One region of the Pseudoalteromonas sp. CuT4-3 genome, then DNA from elsewhere that is predicted to be linked to it. Evidence: predicted binding sites of a transcription regulator. Region 1 holds the regulator's gene; each other region holds the start of a gene.

Region 1 (6,000 bases):
TTAGAGGTTCTCAGCGTATCAATAGAGTAGAAGGTGGCCTATTACTCATCGCATTTTTGGCGTACCAAGGTTATATTTTTAGTCAAGTAGGGTAACAATGGCACAACTAAATTTTATAGAGCAAGGTTTACGCGTATTAAACATTGAACGCCAAGCGCTTGCTGATATTACACAATACGTTGACGAAAACTTTCATAGTGCGTGTCAGCTCATGTTTGATTGCCAAGGCCGCATTATTGTTATTGGCATGGGTAAATCAGGCCATATTGGTAATAAAATTGCTGCTACCCTTGCAAGTACAGGCAGCCCTGCTTTTTTTGTTCACCCAGGCGAAGCAAGCCATGGTGATTTAGGCATGATAACCAAAAATGACGTGGTTATGCTTATATCAAACTCGGGCGAAACCAGCGAAGTACTTAATATTATTCCGGTGCTTAAACGCCTTGGCGCAAAAATAATATCGATGACGGGCAACCCGCTCTCTACTATGGCAACCCTTGCCGATGTGCACGTATGCATAAAAGTAGAACAAGAAGCCTGTTTATTAGGTTTAGCGCCTACAGCAAGCACCACTGCTACTTTAGCAATGGGTGATGCAATGGCGGTTGCGCTTTTAGAAGCACGCGGCTTTACCGCCGATGACTTTGCACTCTCTCACCCTGGCGGCAGTTTAGGTAAGCGATTGTTGCTCACTTTAAAAGATGTAATGCACAGCGGCACAAACACCCCTATTATAGGTGTAACGCAAACAATTAAAGACGCGTTAATAGAAATGTCAGCCAAAGGGCTGGGCATGACCGCTATTGTAGATAACAATCAACAGCTTGCCGGCCTTTTTACCGACGGTGACTTACGCCGTATTTTAGAGCAAAGAGTTGATATACATAGCACCGCTATTAGCCAAGTTATGACCAAATCATGCACAACTGCCACGGCCGATATACTTGCAGCTGAGGCCCTAAACATAATGGAAAATAAACGTATTAATGGTTTAATTGTGGTCAATGATAAAAACCAGCCAATAGGCGCCTTAAATATGCAAGACCTCTTAAAAGCAGGAGTATTATAAATGCAATTTGAAGATCTCTATCAACCGCTAAGCGATGATGCCAAAGCACGCGCCAAAAAAGTAAAACTACTCATATGCGACATTGATGGTGTATTTTCTGATGGCCGAATTTACCTCGGTAACCAAGGCGAAGAATTAAAAGCATTTAATACAAAAGATGGTTTTGGCATTAAAGCACTGATCAATAGCGGTTTTGAAGTTGCGGTTATTACGGGGCGTCACTCAGAAATAGTGCAAACTCGCATGAGCAGCTTAACCGTGCAGCACATTTATCAAGGCCAAGAAGACAAACTTATTGCTTATCAAGAACTCAAAAACACTTTAAAGTTAACTGATGAACAAATAGCCTATATTGGCGACGATGGTCCTGACATGCCAGTAATGGAGCGCGTTGGCTTTGCCGTTGCAGTAAACGATGCGCACCCGCTTATTAAGCGCTTATCGCATTACACTACGCAAATGCCTGGTGGCTTTGGCGCCGTTAGAGAGCTCACAGATTTACTTATGCTAGAGAACGGCATAGCGCTTACAACACAAGGCACCAGTTCATGAATGCAGCACGCGTTATACTCAGTGCGTTATTCATCGGCTGTATGGTTTGGCTTTGGTACCCTTATTTTACCCAAACCAATGTAGCGCCAGAGCAAGAACCTGAAGTAATTGCAAAGCCCGATTACACCGCTATAGAGCTTAAGCAAACAGCCTATGACGAGCAAGGCAAAATAAGCCATAAAGTCACTGCGGCTAAAATGGAGCTGTACCAACAGCTTGGTTTTACATTTTTTGAAAAACCTATTTTCACCTTGTATAACGAAAAGCAAACATGGCGAATAAATGCAGACGAAGCAACGCTTTACGAAGATAAACAACTTATTTTAGAAGGCAATGTGGTTGCTAAAAATTTAGTTGATAACGCCATGATAGATAACATCAATGCCGATAACATCGAAGTCGACATTAAAGCGCTAACAATGCGCTCTGAGCAGCCAGTGGTTGTTACTGGGCCTAATTTAAAAATTGTCGGTAAAGGCCTTGAAGCCGATTTAAAAACCGAAGTAATAAAACTAATTAACCATACGCGAACAATATATTATGACCAATAAACTCACTAAAATACTTATTATCCCATCGCTAATGCTTGCATTTAGCGCCTCTGCTGCTGAGCCTGCTGCTCAACCGCCAGCAAATCAAATTTCTATTAGTGCAGACCGTCAAGAAGGCCAACTTAAAGAAAACGTAGGTATTTTTGAAAAGAACGTCGAAATTGTGCATGGTAATCGCAAAATTACAGCCGACCGACTTGAAGTACATAAACGTGAAGACTTAGGGGATAACAAACAACTCCTTATTGCCACTGGCAGCCCAGCCTACTTCGAAGAAAAACAAGACGATGGTACCGTAATGAGCGCCAGTGCAAACGAAGTACGTTACGACGTAGCAAAGCGCTTTTTAACGCTTGTTGGCGATGCTGAAGTCGCACAAGCCGGTCAAAAAATTAATGCTAAAAGTATTACCTACGATATGCAGCAGCAGCTTATTAGCGCAGAAAAAGACGAAAACTCTACGGATCGTGTCCACACAATTTTAGTGCCTGTTGAAGCAAAAATTAAAGAAAAAACAGGTAACGAAGGTCAACCATGAGCACCTTAAAAGCAGAACTATTAGCAAAAAGCTATAAAGGCCGCCAAGTTGTAAAAAATGTAGGCCTTGAGGTAGAAGCCGGCAGCATTGTTGGCTTATTGGGCCCTAATGGCGCAGGTAAAACCACCACCTTTTACATGATTGTAGGGTTAGTACCTAGCGACAAAGGTAAAATTTCTATTGATGATAACGACATTACGTTATTACCTATGCACAGCCGCGCCCGCTTAGGCATTGGCTATTTGCCGCAAGAGTCATCAATATTTAGAAAGCTGACAGTTTATCAAAACTTAATGGCTATTTTAGAAACGCGTAAAGAGCTCAATAAAGCCGCGCGAGAAGAAACGCTTAACAACTTACTTGATGAATTTAGTATTCAGCATATTCGCGATAGCCAAGGTATGGCGCTTTCTGGTGGTGAACGCCGCCGTGTAGAAATTGCCAGAGCACTGGCAGCAAACCCTAAATTTATTTTATTGGATGAGCCTTTTGCTGGTGTTGATCCGATTTCAGTGTTAGATATAAAGAAAATAATAGAACATCTTAAAAACCGTGGCATTGGCGTATTAATTACCGATCACAATGTAAGAGAAACCCTTGATGTTTGTGAAAAAGCCTACATTGTTTCTCATGGGGAGCTAATTGCATCTGGCACCCCAGAACACGTATTAAATGACAAAACTGTACGCGATGTTTATTTAGGCGAGCAATTTAGGCTGTAACATTTAAGCCATACCTACAAGCATCTGCTAATATTAATTATAACAACATAAAAGGATTGTTAGAGATACATGAGGCAATCATTACAGCTGCGCATGGGCCAGCAACTTACAATGACTCCACAATTGCAACAAGCGATTCGCTTGCTGCAGCTCAGTACATTGGATCTCCAGCAAGAAATACAAGAAGCACTTGATAGCAACCCGCTATTAGAAGTAGAAGAGCAAGATTACACGGAAGAGTCGGCTGGAAAAAATGAACAAAAAGCAGATACGGATGATGTAACCGTAAGCGCATCGGCTGACGATACAACCAGCGAGTACGAGCAAGACAGTGGCGAAGCTTTAAATAAAGACACCGTTAGCGATGATATGGCAATGGATGTAACTTGGGATGAGTACATGAGCGCAGCCCCTGCGGCATCCTCAGGCCCAATGCCGGAAGATGAGTCTATTTATCAAGGTGCCTCTACTGAAACGCTACATGAGTATTTAATGTGGCAGCTTCAGCTTACTCCTTTTAGCCCAACTGATGAAGCCATTGCTATTGCCATTGTAGAAGCTGTAGATGACTCGGGTATTTTAACGCTAAGTTGTGAAGAGATTTTAGAGAGCTTTAACCAAGAAAACGATGACGAAGTTGAAGTTGAACTTGATGAAATAGAAGCCGTTTTAAAGCGTATTCAGTTATTTGACCCTGTAGGTATAGCCGCGCGCAGTTTACAAGAGTGCTTGTGCATTCAGCTAAACCAGTTTGATAAAGACACCCCTTTTATAGAACAAACTAAAATGATCTTAACCGATCACATTGATCTATTAGCGGCACGCGACTATCGTACATTAATGAAAAAGACTAAGCTTAAAGAAGACGAGCTTAAAGAGGTCATGACCCTAATACATACCCTCAACCCAAAACCTGCAGATACAATAGTAAGGGAAGAGTCGGAGTATGTAATACCAGATGTGTCGGTTAAAAAAATAAAAGGCCGCTGGGTGGTAGAGCTAAACCCAGATAGCATGCCAAAAATACGCGTAAATAGTCAGTACGCGGCTATGTCACGTACCGTTAAATCAAGTGGTGATAGCCAATTTATTCGTTCTCACTTACAAGAAGCTAAATGGTTTATAAAAAGCCTTGAAAGCAGAAACGACACGCTGCTCAAAGTAACAAACTGTATTGTAAAACAGCAACAGGCATTTTTTGAACATGGCCCAGAAGCCATGAAGCCAATGGTTTTAAACGATGTTGCTGAAATGGTAGAAATGCATGAATCGACAATTTCGCGTGTTACTACGCAAAAATATATGCATACGCCACGTGGTATTTTTGAGCTTAAGTATTTTTTCTCAAGCCACGTAAGCACTGAAAACGGCGGCGAGTGTTCATCAACCGCAATACGTGCCCTAATTAAAAAGCTAATTGCCGCGGAAAACTCAGCTAAACCATTGAGTGATAGTAAAATTGCGGATATATTGGCAGAGCAAGGAATTAAAGTAGCTAGACGCACAATAGCAAAATACCGTGAATCGCTAGCTATTCCACCGTCAAATCAGAGAAAGAGTTTGATATAAGACGTAAAAAACAAAGAGGAAATGCTTATGCAACTAAACCTAACTGGTCGTCACGTAGAAGTAACTGATTCACTTAGAGACTATGTAAATAATAAATTTGCAAAGCTAGAAAGGCACTCAGATCATATTAGCAATGTGCATGTCATTCTCGATGTAGAAAAACTCAACCAAAAAGCAGAAGCGACTATTCATGTAAGTGGCGCAGATTTATTTGCCTCAACAGAGCACCAAGATATGTATGCCGCTATAGACTCGTTGATTGACAAGCTCGATCGTCAAGTCATAAAACATAAAGAGAAGCTTGCTAGACACTAATATTATGAAATTAAGTACATTAGTATGCCAGGACTGCAGCAAAGCTGCGGTCCTTTTTAGTAGTAAAAAAAGAATTTTAGAGTTTATCAGTGAGCTTGCTCATGAAAAGCTCCCCTACTTACCACAACAAGATATTCTTAATGCGCTGGCAAGTAGAGAAAAGCTAGGCAGTACTGGTATTGGCCGGGGTATCGCCATCCCTCATGGCAGAATGGGTGGCGTAGAAGAGCCGCTGGCTTTAGTACTTGTTAGCGACACGCCTGTTAACTTTGACGCTATTGATAACTGCCCTGTTGATATTTTTGTTGCACTCATCGTACCAGATGGCGATAACCAACAGCACCTAAAGACTCTGGCAACCATAGCTGATAAACTGAGCAACAAAGAATTTTGTAAACAGCTGCGTAGTGCTAAAACCGATGCAGAGCTGTATCAAGTAATTGTTGATCAATCGTAGTAAATACTAAGGGCTATAAATGGAGTTAATTATCATAAGCGGCCGTTCTGGTTCAGGTAAGTCGGTTGCTTTACGCGTGGTTGAAGATTTAGGCTATTATTGCGTAGATAATATTCCGGTCAACTTACTGCCCTCTTTAGTGCGAAGTGTTTCAGATAACTATGACAAAATAGCCGTTAGTATAGATGTTCGTAATATCCCCAAAGAACAAGACGAATTTAACGATA
Region 2 (6,000 bases), 1.5 Mb from region 1:
TGTGGCAAGCGGCGTGGCAAAACCATAATCGCCGTTATCAGAACCCAGTGACTCAATACCAGCTTTTAATGTAACGGTTTCAATGCCTAAACCGCCTAGTTCTATCCCCCCTTCAAATGCATAATAATCAGCGTCAAAATCACTCATGCTCGTTGATGCAGATTGCGTGGCGTACTGTGCTTTATAGTAAAATTTAATATCGCTGAGCGTTTTATTACCATTAAAAGAAACGCCATAAGTATCTAAGCTGTCATCATCTACTGCGTCGTTACTTAATAAATAGCTGTATAAAACCACCTTACCTAGGCTTGTTTTAAAGCTTGCATTGATAAGGTGATCGGATGCATCAATATCTTTGCTATCGGCAAATATACGGTTGCGCTTACTTATGTAGCTATAGTGCAAGTTAATATCATTAAAGGTGTAATTTACTGTTGCCGCATCAAAGGTTTGCCTGTTTTGCCTAAAGCCAACGTGGCCTGCGAAGCGCTGTCCATCAAGCGCTATTACTTGCCTACCTACTTTAATTGATAAAGCATCTTTTGCGTACTTAACAAAAGCCTGATCTATCTCTGTGGTTTCAGGGTCGGCTATTACTGAGTAATTAGTATTTTTACCCAGCGTATTGTTGTAATCGTCTACACCTAATAGGCTTCGGCTATCTTCGACCTCTAATAAAGCAGAAAAGCCATTCATTTCATCCGTTTTATGAGTAAGGCGTGTACGCAGCGTTAAGCTACTGGCATCTTTTAGTGCGTTATCTTGCTCTGCACTTTCATAACGCAACCTAAAATTAAGGTCGGTTTGCGCTGCAACACTAATTGAAGGCGCAGCAATGCACCCTATCATTAAAATAATAGGTAAGTTATTTTTATAATTTAACATCTTGGTCTCTTAGTTTTTAATTATGAGCACGCACAATAAAATGATAAATAAACACAGCGAAATGCTCTTCCAGAGTAATACTGGATCGCGTTTCATTATTGAAATTTTGTTGGCTGAGCTCTGTAAATATGGATTAGGTTTACTAATATCTGTTAAAAACTCAGAAAATGCGTGGTATCTGAGCGCTGGTTTTGGCGCAAGTGCTTTCATTAAAGCCTGATCTAACCAAAAGGGTATATCGGCTCGGTACTTGCGAATACTTGTGTATTGCCAGTGGCTGTAATCAATAGGGGTATGACTTGCCGGTAATGTTTTATAAGGCAGCTTCGAGCACAATAACTCATAAGCAATCACCCCAAGCGAAAACATATCGCTTTTAAAATCGGCATGCAGCGAAATAAGTGTTTCAGGAGCCGTATAATCTATAGTACCTTGCGGGCAGTGATCGGCTATTTGCTTAACCGACTCATCCATAGCCGCAACACTTACAGTACCGTAATCAATTAACGTAACTTTACCGTGTGCATCTATCATCACGTTATCGAGCTTTAAATCACGATGTACCATATCTAATCGCTGAAATGCCCTTAGCGCATGCACTATTTGCTCTACAATACTGCGCACTTGCGCTATTTCTAAATAAGGGACGTCGTGCTTATAGTCACTGAGGGTTTGTCCGTCCATGTACTCGCAAATATGATATAAAAATCGGCTTTGCGATTGCGTATTTAAAACCTTCATTACATTAGGATGATTTATACGTTGCCCTACCCACCCTTCGCGTATAAAGCCTTGAAGGTAATGTATATCGTCTTCAAAATTAACCGAGGGTGCCTTTAATACAACGGGGGGGGCATCAGGTGCTTGCTGTACCAAATAAATGTGCGATCGGCTGCTTTCGTTGATTTTACGAATAACCGTATAACCATCAATTATTTGGCCAACTTCTAATGCGGGTAGCATTTTGCGCTGCGTTAACGATTGATAAAGCTCATCTAGATTTTGCTGCGCAATGCTATTTACCTTCACTAATAAACAACTCACATTATCATCACTGCCTTGTGCTATAGCGCGTGAGGTAATGGCCTTTGCTGCCTGCTCTAAGTTGTTATGGGCGTTTATTTCGTTGGCAATTTCACTATAGGGCAATACATCATGCACACCATCGCAAGTCAGTATGTAAATATCGCCGGCTTTTAGGTCAACTTCGTAAACATCAATTTCTTGATGTGACTGCGCGCCTAAAGCACGAGTGAGCGTATCATTTACTTTATGATCCCGCGTTATCGCTTCCATTTGATTATCGCGTAAACGCGTAATGCGAGTATCGCCTAAATGAAATATATACCCCGTAGCTGATTTTAATATAAGCGCCGTAAAGGTGGTCATCCAATCAGCTTGGCGTTGCCCTAAGTGGTTATAGTTGACTGATTGCGAATATAACCACTGATTTAAGCTAGCTAAAACCTTAGAAACCGATTTTTTGACTGCCCAGCTGTCGGGTGTATTTAAATACTCATTTATAAAGTGAGTAACACTGAGCTGCGATGCTTGTTTGGCATTTTTAGCCGATGAACACCCATCCGCTAAGCACGCAATAGCGCCTTTTGTTTCTTGTTGTTCGTGCTCAGTATTTAAAGCAGCAAACGCATCTTGATTTTCATCTTTTATGCCCGCGGCACTGTGCCCACCAAAAGAAACATCTAGCGTATTATTACGAACTTGAGCGTGTTGGGTTTCATCAAACATGGTTAACGCTGCCTTAAGTCACTGAAATAAGTTCAACAGAGCCATCTTCGTTTACTTCTGTCATGTGCCCATCTGGCTCTTTCATGAAAAATAACGCCCCTAAACCTAACAATGCACTGGCAGCAATAATCATAAAGAAAGTTTGGTAATCCACTAATGAGAGCGCCGTTAAATACACCACCGCGCCTACGTTACCGTAAGCGCCTGTCATACCTGCAATTTGCCCTGTTAAGCGGCGTTTAATAAGTGGCACAGCCGCAAAAACCGCTCCCTCACCAGCTTGCACAAAGAACGAACACGCCATGGCGGCAGCTACAGCAAGCCAAAGTGGCCAGCTAGCGTCAACTAAGCCCATAACAAAGTAGCCAACAGCTAACCCTGAGGTAAGAACAATAAGTGTTTTACGACGACCCATTCTATCTGAGATCCAACCACCACCCGGGCGCGAGGCTAAATTCATAAACGCATAAGCAGAGGCCAGTAAACCTGCGTACACCATATCTAGGCCAAACACTTCCATAAAAAATAATGGCAGCATAGATACTACGGCCAGCTCTGAGCCAAAGGTGGTAAAATATAAAATATTAAGTACAGCTACTTGCTTAAATTCGTAGCGGTGCGATTCTGGCACGGGTTGTTTAAAAATATGTCCGTTTATATCAAAGGTTTTATATACCTCGTAGGCGTATAACAGCACTAAGAATGCATAAACGGCTAAAACAAAATTGGCAGAAATTAAATTAGCGCCTGTAGGAGACAACTTCCAAGTAAGCAAAGCCAGTGCGCCATACATAGGTAATTTCATAATAAGCAATAATACAAAGTCACCTTTACTGGTTACTTCCATTGCGCCTACTTTTTTAGGCTTAAAGTACGTCCCCCCTTTTGGTGTATCGGTTACGTTTATGTACCAAATAACACCAAAAATAACACTAAGTACGCCCGTTAAACCAACGGCATAGCGCCAGCCATCGTCACCGCCAAACATAAGCGCTAATACAGGTAGTAACATGGCAGCGGCAGCCGAGCCAAAATTACCCCAGCCACCATAAATACCTTCTGCTGTACCAAGCTCATTAGCTGGGAACCATTCGCTCACCATACGAATGCCCACTACAAAGCCTGCACCAATAAAGCCTAGTGCAAAACGCGCGATAGCGGCTTGCTCAAACGTGGTGGCCATAGCAAACATAAAACACGGTATGCTACATAAAATAAGTAAAGCGGCATAAACAATACGCGGGCCAAACTTATCTGTCAGCATGCCAACAACAACACGCGCGGGAATGGTTAAGGCCACATTTAAAATGAGAAGCGTTTTTACCTGTGCCATAGTTATACCTAGCGAGCCCGCTATTGCCCCTAATAATGGAGCATGGTTAAACCATACAAAAAAAGAGATAAAAAACACCATCCAGCTTAAATGTAGTATTTTCATTTTTCCGCTAAACGATATGAGATTAAACCCAGAACTCGGTTGCATGTTTTTTTCCTTGTAACGATTATTATTTTAAGCAGTGAGTACGACTTTGGTAGTAATAACACTGCGAAGATTGTTAAATTAACGTTAACCGCTTTCAGCAATTACTAAGCCAACAATTAATAGGTAGGTTTTTCAGTTACTTATATTTTTGGGAATTAATATTTATTTCGCTTTGCACTATTTAAGCAGCTTTGTTGGGCGTAAACAGTGCAAAGAATTTTTAAGCTTTACTTGCTCTAGGTTTTAACCAATTGGTATTGTTAAAAAAAATTATGAGAACTCATTAATGCAAAAACCCCCTTTAACGTATCAGCAGCAATTACGCTATTCTCGCCATATTATGCTTCCTCAGCTAGATATAGATGGACAAGAAAAAATATGGCAAAGTCATGCTCTTATTGTGGGGTTAGGTGGATTAGGCTGCCCAGTTGCGCAGTACTTAGCGGCATCGGGCGTAGGTACGTTAACGCTTGTAGATAACGATGTGGTTGATGCAACTAACTTGCAAAGGCAGGTGCTCTATAAACAAAGTGATGTTGGGTGCTTAAAAACCCACAGTGCAAAAAAACAGTTAACTCAGTTAAATGATGAAATAGAGATCCACACTATTGATGAATTTTTAAATGAAAACTCGCAGCTTGAACAATTACTTAGCAAAGTAGATGTAGTTATTGACTGCACTGATAACTTAGCAACACGTAATTTGCTCAACAGCGCCTGCTATAACACCCGTACGCCCTTGGTTTCGGGCTCTGCCATAAGGTTAGAGGGACAAGTAGCTTGCTTTACAATGGCGCCTAATAGCCATTGCTACGGGTGTGTGTCACAGCTCTTTGGCGAACAAACTCAAAGCTGTTCAGAGTCAGGCGTACTCTCCCCTATTGTAGGGCTTATTGGTAGTATTCAAGCGACTGAAGCACTTAAAATTATTGCAGAACTGCCTAGTAAACTCACCGAGCAGCTATTACTTGTAGATGGTTTAAGTATGGAGTTTAACCGTTTTAACATTGTTAAAAATAAGCACTGCTCTGTTTGCAGTGCTTAATTTAGTACATTGTAAATGCATGACTGCTCTTTAGAGCCTAATTTAGCGTTTCTAGGTTATTTATTGTCAAGTAAATCTGCTCGCCTAGGCTTACAGCACTTTGCTGCCATTGCCTTTTAGACACCGTGCAATACAGTAATTGCGTATCTACGTTAACTGTAAGTAGCCATTGCTCATCAAGCTGCTGGGTATTTTCAAGCATACCTATTAGCACATTTGCACTGCTCTCGTTAATTGGTTTTACTTTGCTGTAGGCTATTTGGCTGCTTTCTATAATTAACTTATTGTTTTGTTTTACCAGTGAAGGCACTGCATATAAATGCTGTTGGCTATTACTAAGAGTAAGCTGGTAAAGACCAAAAGCCTCATTAAATTCAGGCTTACTATAACTAAGTATACTGAGTGGCGTTTGGCTCTTATTTGTATAAATACTTTGCACCACTTCTTGTGTTGCACCGCACTGGAGCACGTTGCCTTTCGCTATATGAAGTAATGTATCACTACAATAAAGTAGCTCTTTTAAAGAGTGGCTAACAATAATAAATTTAATACCATGGGATTTATTAAGTTGTTGAACAGCCCCCAACATAGTAAAACGCGTTGACCAATCTAAGGCGCTAAATGGCTCATCAAGTAAAACAACTGATTGCCCACTTAGTAGTGTTCTTGCAAAAATTACACGCTGGCGCTCCCCGCCCGAAAGCCCAGACACATCACGATTTAGTAATGGGTTTAGTGCTAATAAATCAATTACCTGATCAGGCGTTAGGTTGTTACTTTTATTTTTACAATGCTTGTGAGTAAACAGTAAATTACCCATCACATTTAAATGTGGAAA
Region 3 (6,000 bases), on a different replicon from region 1:
ACTACATCTACGCCTAGGTTAGTGTAACGCTCAACGCTATCGTGTGGGGCGATGTCGGCAATTACTTGGTGTACACGTGCCATTACTTTTTTAAACGAAAACTGCGGTGCCATGTTTTCTAAGCCGTAGTGTTCACCGTGGCGAATTTGCTCAGCAATTTTAGCGCTTTTAATAACGGCTTTACTTGGCACACACCCGTAGTTTAAACAATCGCCGCCCATTTCGCCGGCTTCAATTAGCGTTACTTTGGCTTTAACTGCTGCTGCAATGTAGCTTGTTACTAAGCCTCCAGCACCTGCGCCAATAACAATCATGTTACGGTCAAACTTTTTAGGTTTAGTGTAATTTTTGTATACGCGACGTTTTTTAAACACGTTTAAGATTCCTTTAGCAATAAAAGGGAATACACCCAATAAAGCGAACGATAAAATAAGATCGAGCGATAAAATGCCAGATAAGCTCTCAATTTGCGCAAGTTGCGTACCCGCGTTTACAAATACAAATGTACCCGCGAGCATGCCTATTTGGCTTACCCAGTAAAAGGTCCATGCTTTAATGGCGGTAACACCCATCAATAAGTTAATTAAAAAGAACGGAAATACGGGTACTAACCTAAGCGTAAATAAGTAAAAGCCACCTTCTTTTTCAACGCCTGCGTCAATAGCGTCTAAGCGCTCAGGAAAACGTTGTTTAATTGTATCGCGTAGTAAGTAACGCGATACTAAAAAGGCAAGCGTAGCACCTACCGTAGAGGCAAAAGAGGCAACTAATAAACCTTCAACTAAGCCAAATAATGCACCTGCGGCCAGTGTTAATATTGCCGCACCCGGTAAGGAGAGAGCCGTTACTACTACGTACAGTAAAAAGAAGCCACCAAAAACCAACAATGGTGATTGCTCTTTATATTGGCTAAATTGATCCATCGACCCTTTTAAGCCTTCAAGCGTAAGTAACTGGTGTAAATTAAAGTGAAAGAACAAGCCTATAGCCGCTGCTGCAATCAATACCAAAAATAGTTTTTTAATCATGTTCTCTCAACCGCTCTTAAAAATTATGGGTTAGTGTTAATTTTGCGTTTATTGGCAGTTCTGGAAATGCCAATGTTGCACCAAAGTAACCCCCTTCAAATACAGGACGCCAGTTTTTTTGATTAGTGACATTGTTTACATCTAATCGCAACTTAGTCCTAGGCGAAAAAGCGTAGCTAGTATTAACGTTTAGCGTGTATTGATCACGAATTTTAACTGTTGCTAAAAAGTCTAATGGGTAACTCTTTGTATATAGGCCTGAAAAACCCATTTGCCATTTCGAATTAATTGAATAATTTCCGTTAAAACTGAACGATTGCTCAGGAATGCCCTGAACTTGGCGGTTTGAAGGTGCAAACGCGGTAAAACTTGGTGCGCCAACGCCGGTACCTGCAATAATATCTGGGCGTGAATTGTCAAACGCATCGATTACTTGAGCAGAATCTTGACTGCTTGCAGAATTGTCGTAACGAGCGTCTATGTAGCTGTAACCCGCACTTAGCCAATAAGGGTAGGCATCGTAAAATACTTGGCTTTCAAAACCTGTAGTACGAATACCTGTATTGCTGCCGTCGCGATTACGTAAACTACGGCGCTGGCTAAATACCGCGCCATCAGCGTACCAGTCGCTATTGGTAGGGGCGTACTTTAAGCCAAACTCAACTAAGGTGTTTTCGGTTGCAAAATTTTGTGCGCTAATCGTGTTATCGCTGCCAAGCGATGTACCGCCAGCCATACTGTTTGATGTGGCTTCGTTATAACTTGCTGCACCATAAGTGGTGTAATCACTATTTAATTTGTAATTAAAGCTAACTTGGCCAGAATGCAGGGTTTCGTTAATGCTGTCGCTTGCGGCAACTTGGCCTTGTGGTGCAATAGGATCGTTTGCTTCTACATCGTAAAAGTCAATGCGGTAACCCACACTGGTATGAAGTTTATCGCCCCAATCTGAGTCTTGTTGAATGGCAAGCCCTGTTTGCCATGAGCGTGAGTCGGTGGTGTCTGATAAGTTAAAGTCGCCGCTGCCATCGTTATCTAAATCGTATTGACCACCAGGCGATACAAATACACCTGGGCTTAGCTCTACTAAACGTGCTTTTTGTGCATCGGTTAAGGGAATGCGACGGTTTGAAAGTGGGCCAGTTAAATCAATTGGTAAATCGGCCTCGGTAGTAAATTGGCTGTAGCCAAGTACTTTGTTGTAGCGTACGTCAAAAGCAAAAATTGTTTGCTGGTCACTATTCCAGCGGTAGGTAAGCTCAGTGCGGTTTTGCGCTGTATCGGCGCCGTCTATAATTTCTACAAAGCTGTTTTGGGCTATTTCTTCACGCTGTAAATGCTGAAAGTACGTAATGTTTTTAAGTGAGGCATTAGCACTTAGCTCACGCTTATAAATGCTGTGAATTAAATAAGTGGTTGCTTCGTTTTGGTTATCAGGGTCGGTAAGTACGGTGCTGCGATCTATTTTTACTTGCCCAGTAGGCGAAACAATTGAACCCGCTGCTGGTACGGTACTGCCATTGGCTTGCACGCCTTGGCCGGTAATATAAAGGCCATCATCAATTAAGGCTTGGATAGGGCGGTTAATACCGGCGTTGTCGGTAAATTCAACTTGGTATAGCTCAAAGTTAATATCCCAACTGCTTTTATCATCGGGCAATATGCGTAGTGCTGCAAATAAACTGTCGCTTTTAGTGCCTGAGTAATCGTAGTAACTGCCTTCATCAAGGTGCTCGTAACTTACTCTAAGGCCCACTTTATCTTTTATAATGGGGGCAGTGTAATCTACCTGGGCACTGTATTGATCCCATCGCCCGGCTGAGAGTTTAACTTTACCTTTACTTTCATCTGTAGAGGCAGTCTTTGAGTGTAAATTTACAAAACCACCGTTACGTTGGCTTGAACCAAATAAAACAGGTGGTGCACCTTTTACTACGTCTATTTGTTCTACAGAATTGAACGATAACGGCACGCCAAAGCCATTATTACCCGCTTGACGACGTGTACCATCTTGAAAAAGCTCACCCAGTTGGCCACGAATAGTAGGTAAGCTTGGCGCACCAAAGCCACTTGCAGAGTAAGTGTTTGGGCTCACGGCTAGTACGTCTTGTAGGGTAGTAATATTTAGTTGCTCTATTAACTCGCTTGAAATAGGCGTTACTGAGCGTGCTATGTCTTGCAGTGCAAGGTTGTCGCCGAAGGGGCCGTTAATAGTGGCATCTTTTACAGAAAGCCCTTGAGATTTAATCGTTTGGCCTGCTACTTCAATACGTTCAATTGAGTCGGTATTAGCTGCAGATTGTGCCGCATGAGCATAAAAATTAGGTGTGAGTGAAGCGGCTATAAAAAGTGCCAAATATGAATGTTTCAAAAGGGTTCTCATTTTGGTTAGTGTGAATGTGGCAATAAAGACCTGCAGCTTTGTGAATAACTTTCAGTAAATATTAATTCTTTTTGTTTTTTAGAATGAAACGTTAAAAGTTTAGCACATTGCTCAAAAGCGTTATTCAGTTTTAGGCACTATGTTTTTGTTTTACAAATACTGTAGTTAGTTATTGCCATAATAGGTCGTAATTTATAAATAGCGGTTTTATACGCAAACAAACGCAAAGCAGGGCACAGAATTTATTAAAAAATTATACATTAAGGTGAAATAAAATATGTGTTGAGCGGTCTTGCTAGTTTCAACATTAAATTATTTAGTTTTAAGGAAATTTTATGACTGGTACAACAGGTACTGACTTTCAAAATCGTTTGCAGTGGTCGCTTTTTTCGCTACGCCTAGGTGTATTTATTGTAATGATTATGTGGACGTTTGATAAGTTTGTTAACCCTGGGCATAGCGCACGAATTTTTGAGCATTTTTATGGTGTTAGCGGCTCTACAGATGTGGTTGCTTATGTACTGGGGGCGTTACAGCTTATTTTAGTGTTGGCTTTTTTAGCGGGTATTAAAAAGCGCCTTACTTATGGCGTTATATTTGTAATGCACGGCCTATCAACGCTTTCATCTTATAATCAGTATATTGATGGCTTTAATAACTTATTGTTTTTTACAGCGTGGCCAATGTGGGCAGCGTGTTTTGCACTTTATGTGTTACGCGAGCAAGACGTTAAATTTACCATTAAGTAGCACTGCAAAAAAAATGGTTATAAGCCATACGGCTTATAACCAATAAGTACACAAGGGAGTGTATGGAAGTCGGTTTAATTAATAACTAATGCATGGCATCGTTGTACTGTTTAGCTAGGCTTTCTTTTTGCCCTTCGGTTAGGGCTTTACCCGCTAATTGAAATACTTCATGTTCTTCTTCGCTTAAATGATGATGCACTAAATGGTGCAATTTTTTAGCAGCAACTAACCATGCCGATGAGCTCATTTCGGTGTCTTCAAGTTGTTCTATTAATTCGTCAATTTCATGGTGTTCAGCAACGCTGTGGCGTGCTTTTTCGTGCGTTAGATCGTCAAACATAAGTGGGTTATAAAAATAACGCTCTTCAAATTTTGCATGATCTTCTAATTCGGTTTTTAGCTCGTCCATTAGCTTGTGGCGCTGCTGCGTATCGCCGTGCGTTTGAATAAGGGCATCTACTAACTCGCGTTGTTTATCGTGGTCGTGACGTAGCGCTTCAAAAATATTCATAACTCTTTCCTTGCTGTAATTGCTTTATAAACTTTTAAAAAGCAAGCGCAGTGCCAGATTTTAATATGTTGATATAATTGACTTTAATGTACTTTTGGTTGGTTTGGATGGCGTTGCTCTGTAACTTTTACACATAAACAGCTGCAATTTTTTCAGATTAAAAGAGGTGATTGCTTTTGACGCTACATAAGCTTACATATTTTTACTGGTTGGGTATTTTATTGAGGTGGTAAAGTAGCGCATTATTTGGGTACAAGCTGTACATACTTGCCTTACCTATATTTTTATAAAACTTTAGATATTAGGATAGTTTAAGGATGAACTTAAAAAGCCCCACTACAGCATTATTACTGTGCGCGTTATTAAGTGCATGTAGTACAGCCGAGCATTCTGAACGACGTGTATGCATACAAGAGGCAGAAATGACTGAGCTAAATGGCGCTAAAACAAGCTCAGAGGTTTACAATGAATGTGTAAGCGCTCAAATAAAAAAGGATGCTAAAGGCGACACTTTTTTTGATGAAGTTGGTGTGTTTTTTATTGATCTACTTGTTTTAATAGCCGACTAAGTAAGCAAACTTACAGCTATAATTTAAAGCACAAGGGTGCGTAAAATAGGATTGAATATGAAAGCGTTTTTAATTGTATTTTCATTGTGTATATTTTTAACTGGCTGTGCGGCAAAGCCTTATGCGGGCTCTGCTCAATGTATGGAGCAAGCTGATATAGCTTATGAAACCAATATACATAAAAATGAGCCGCTAAATAATGAATGCAAAGCTACAAAAGTAAATACGCCTAATAAAGAGTTTGAGAATCATAGTATTGTTGATAGAAGTCTTTTACAGCTAATTGTTAGTTTTTTAAACGGTATATTTAGATAATTAAAATACAATTAAATAAGGTATGTATGCAGGAAGAACTAAAAGCAAAAATTATAGCTGTGTGCGATAAAAAAATAGCAGCCAAAGGCGAAAACGTAGGCCTTTCTTTTTACGCTTTTTTTGCAAATAAAAACGACAATCCAGAGCTGCTGATGCAAGCCGCTACGTGGTGGATACACACCCACAAGTTAGATCACTTTGAAAAAGCGATAAAAATAAAACAAATGATTATTGAAGGTGACTAATAACGTATATTTACGCGATTGCTACTTGGTTTCTGCCATTTTCTTTTGCTTTATAGAGTTGTTGGTCTGCACGTTTAATTAGCTCGCTGAGTGAGTTGCTTTTAGCATCACTTATTGCCACGCCAGCACTAAAGGTAACGTGTGTTTTACTTGGCAATGCCTCAATATGACTGCAGTACTGCGTTAACTTATTTTCAAGA

Evidence for each region. Region 1 encodes sigma-54, which starts transcription at its own class of promoters, with help from an activator protein. Its sites were predicted from a motif close to GTTGGCACGNNNNTNGNNT; they were not measured.
Region 2: VOI46_RS06905 (NarK family nitrate/nitrite MFS transporter) is a predicted target of sigma-54. The motif match lies at 4,213-4,231, and genes of this name have one in related genera.
Region 3: VOI46_RS20375 (hemerythrin domain-containing protein) is a predicted target of sigma-54. The motif match lies at 4,711-4,729, and genes of this name have one in related genera.

The regions. Positions count from the first base shown of each region.
Region 1 covers NZ_CP142030.1:3,029,879-3,035,878, forward strand. Annotated here, with positions in the region: gene VOI46_RS14000 (calcium/sodium antiporter) at 1-95, shown strand, start outside; gene VOI46_RS14005 (KpsF/GutQ family sugar-phosphate isomerase) at 98-1,069, shown strand; gene kdsC (3-deoxy-manno-octulosonate-8-phosphatase KdsC) at 1,070-1,621, shown strand; gene lptC (LPS export ABC transporter periplasmic protein LptC) at 1,618-2,172, shown strand; gene lptA (lipopolysaccharide transport periplasmic protein LptA) at 2,162-2,710, shown strand; gene lptB (LPS export ABC transporter ATP-binding protein) at 2,707-3,432, shown strand; gene VOI46_RS14030 (RNA polymerase factor sigma-54) at 3,502-5,001, shown strand; gene hpf (ribosome hibernation promoting factor) at 5,029-5,316, shown strand; gene VOI46_RS14040 (PTS sugar transporter subunit IIA) at 5,321-5,773, shown strand; gene rapZ (RNase adapter RapZ) at 5,793-6,000, shown strand, end outside.
Region 2 covers NZ_CP142030.1:1,519,174-1,525,173, reverse strand. Annotated here, with positions in the region: gene VOI46_RS06915 (alginate export family protein) at 1-885, opposite strand, end outside; gene VOI46_RS06910 (bifunctional protein-serine/threonine kinase/phosphatase) at 895-2,634, opposite strand; gene VOI46_RS06905 (NarK family nitrate/nitrite MFS transporter) at 2,648-4,117, opposite strand; gene moeB (molybdopterin-synthase adenylyltransferase MoeB) at 4,404-5,162, shown strand; gene VOI46_RS06895 (ATP-binding cassette domain-containing protein) at 5,200-6,000, opposite strand, start outside.
Region 3 covers NZ_CP142031.1:767,721-773,720, forward strand. Annotated here, with positions in the region: gene VOI46_RS20360 (bifunctional TVP38/TMEM64 family protein/FAD-dependent oxidoreductase) at 1-1,028, opposite strand, end outside; gene VOI46_RS20365 (TonB-dependent receptor) at 1,045-3,399, opposite strand; gene VOI46_RS20370 (hypothetical protein) at 3,747-4,160, shown strand; gene VOI46_RS20375 (hemerythrin domain-containing protein) at 4,246-4,671, opposite strand; gene VOI46_RS20380 (hypothetical protein) at 4,989-5,240, shown strand; gene VOI46_RS20385 (hypothetical protein) at 5,298-5,555, shown strand; gene VOI46_RS20390 (DUF6500 family protein) at 5,582-5,800, shown strand; gene VOI46_RS20395 (tetratricopeptide repeat-containing diguanylate cyclase) at 5,811-6,000, opposite strand, start outside.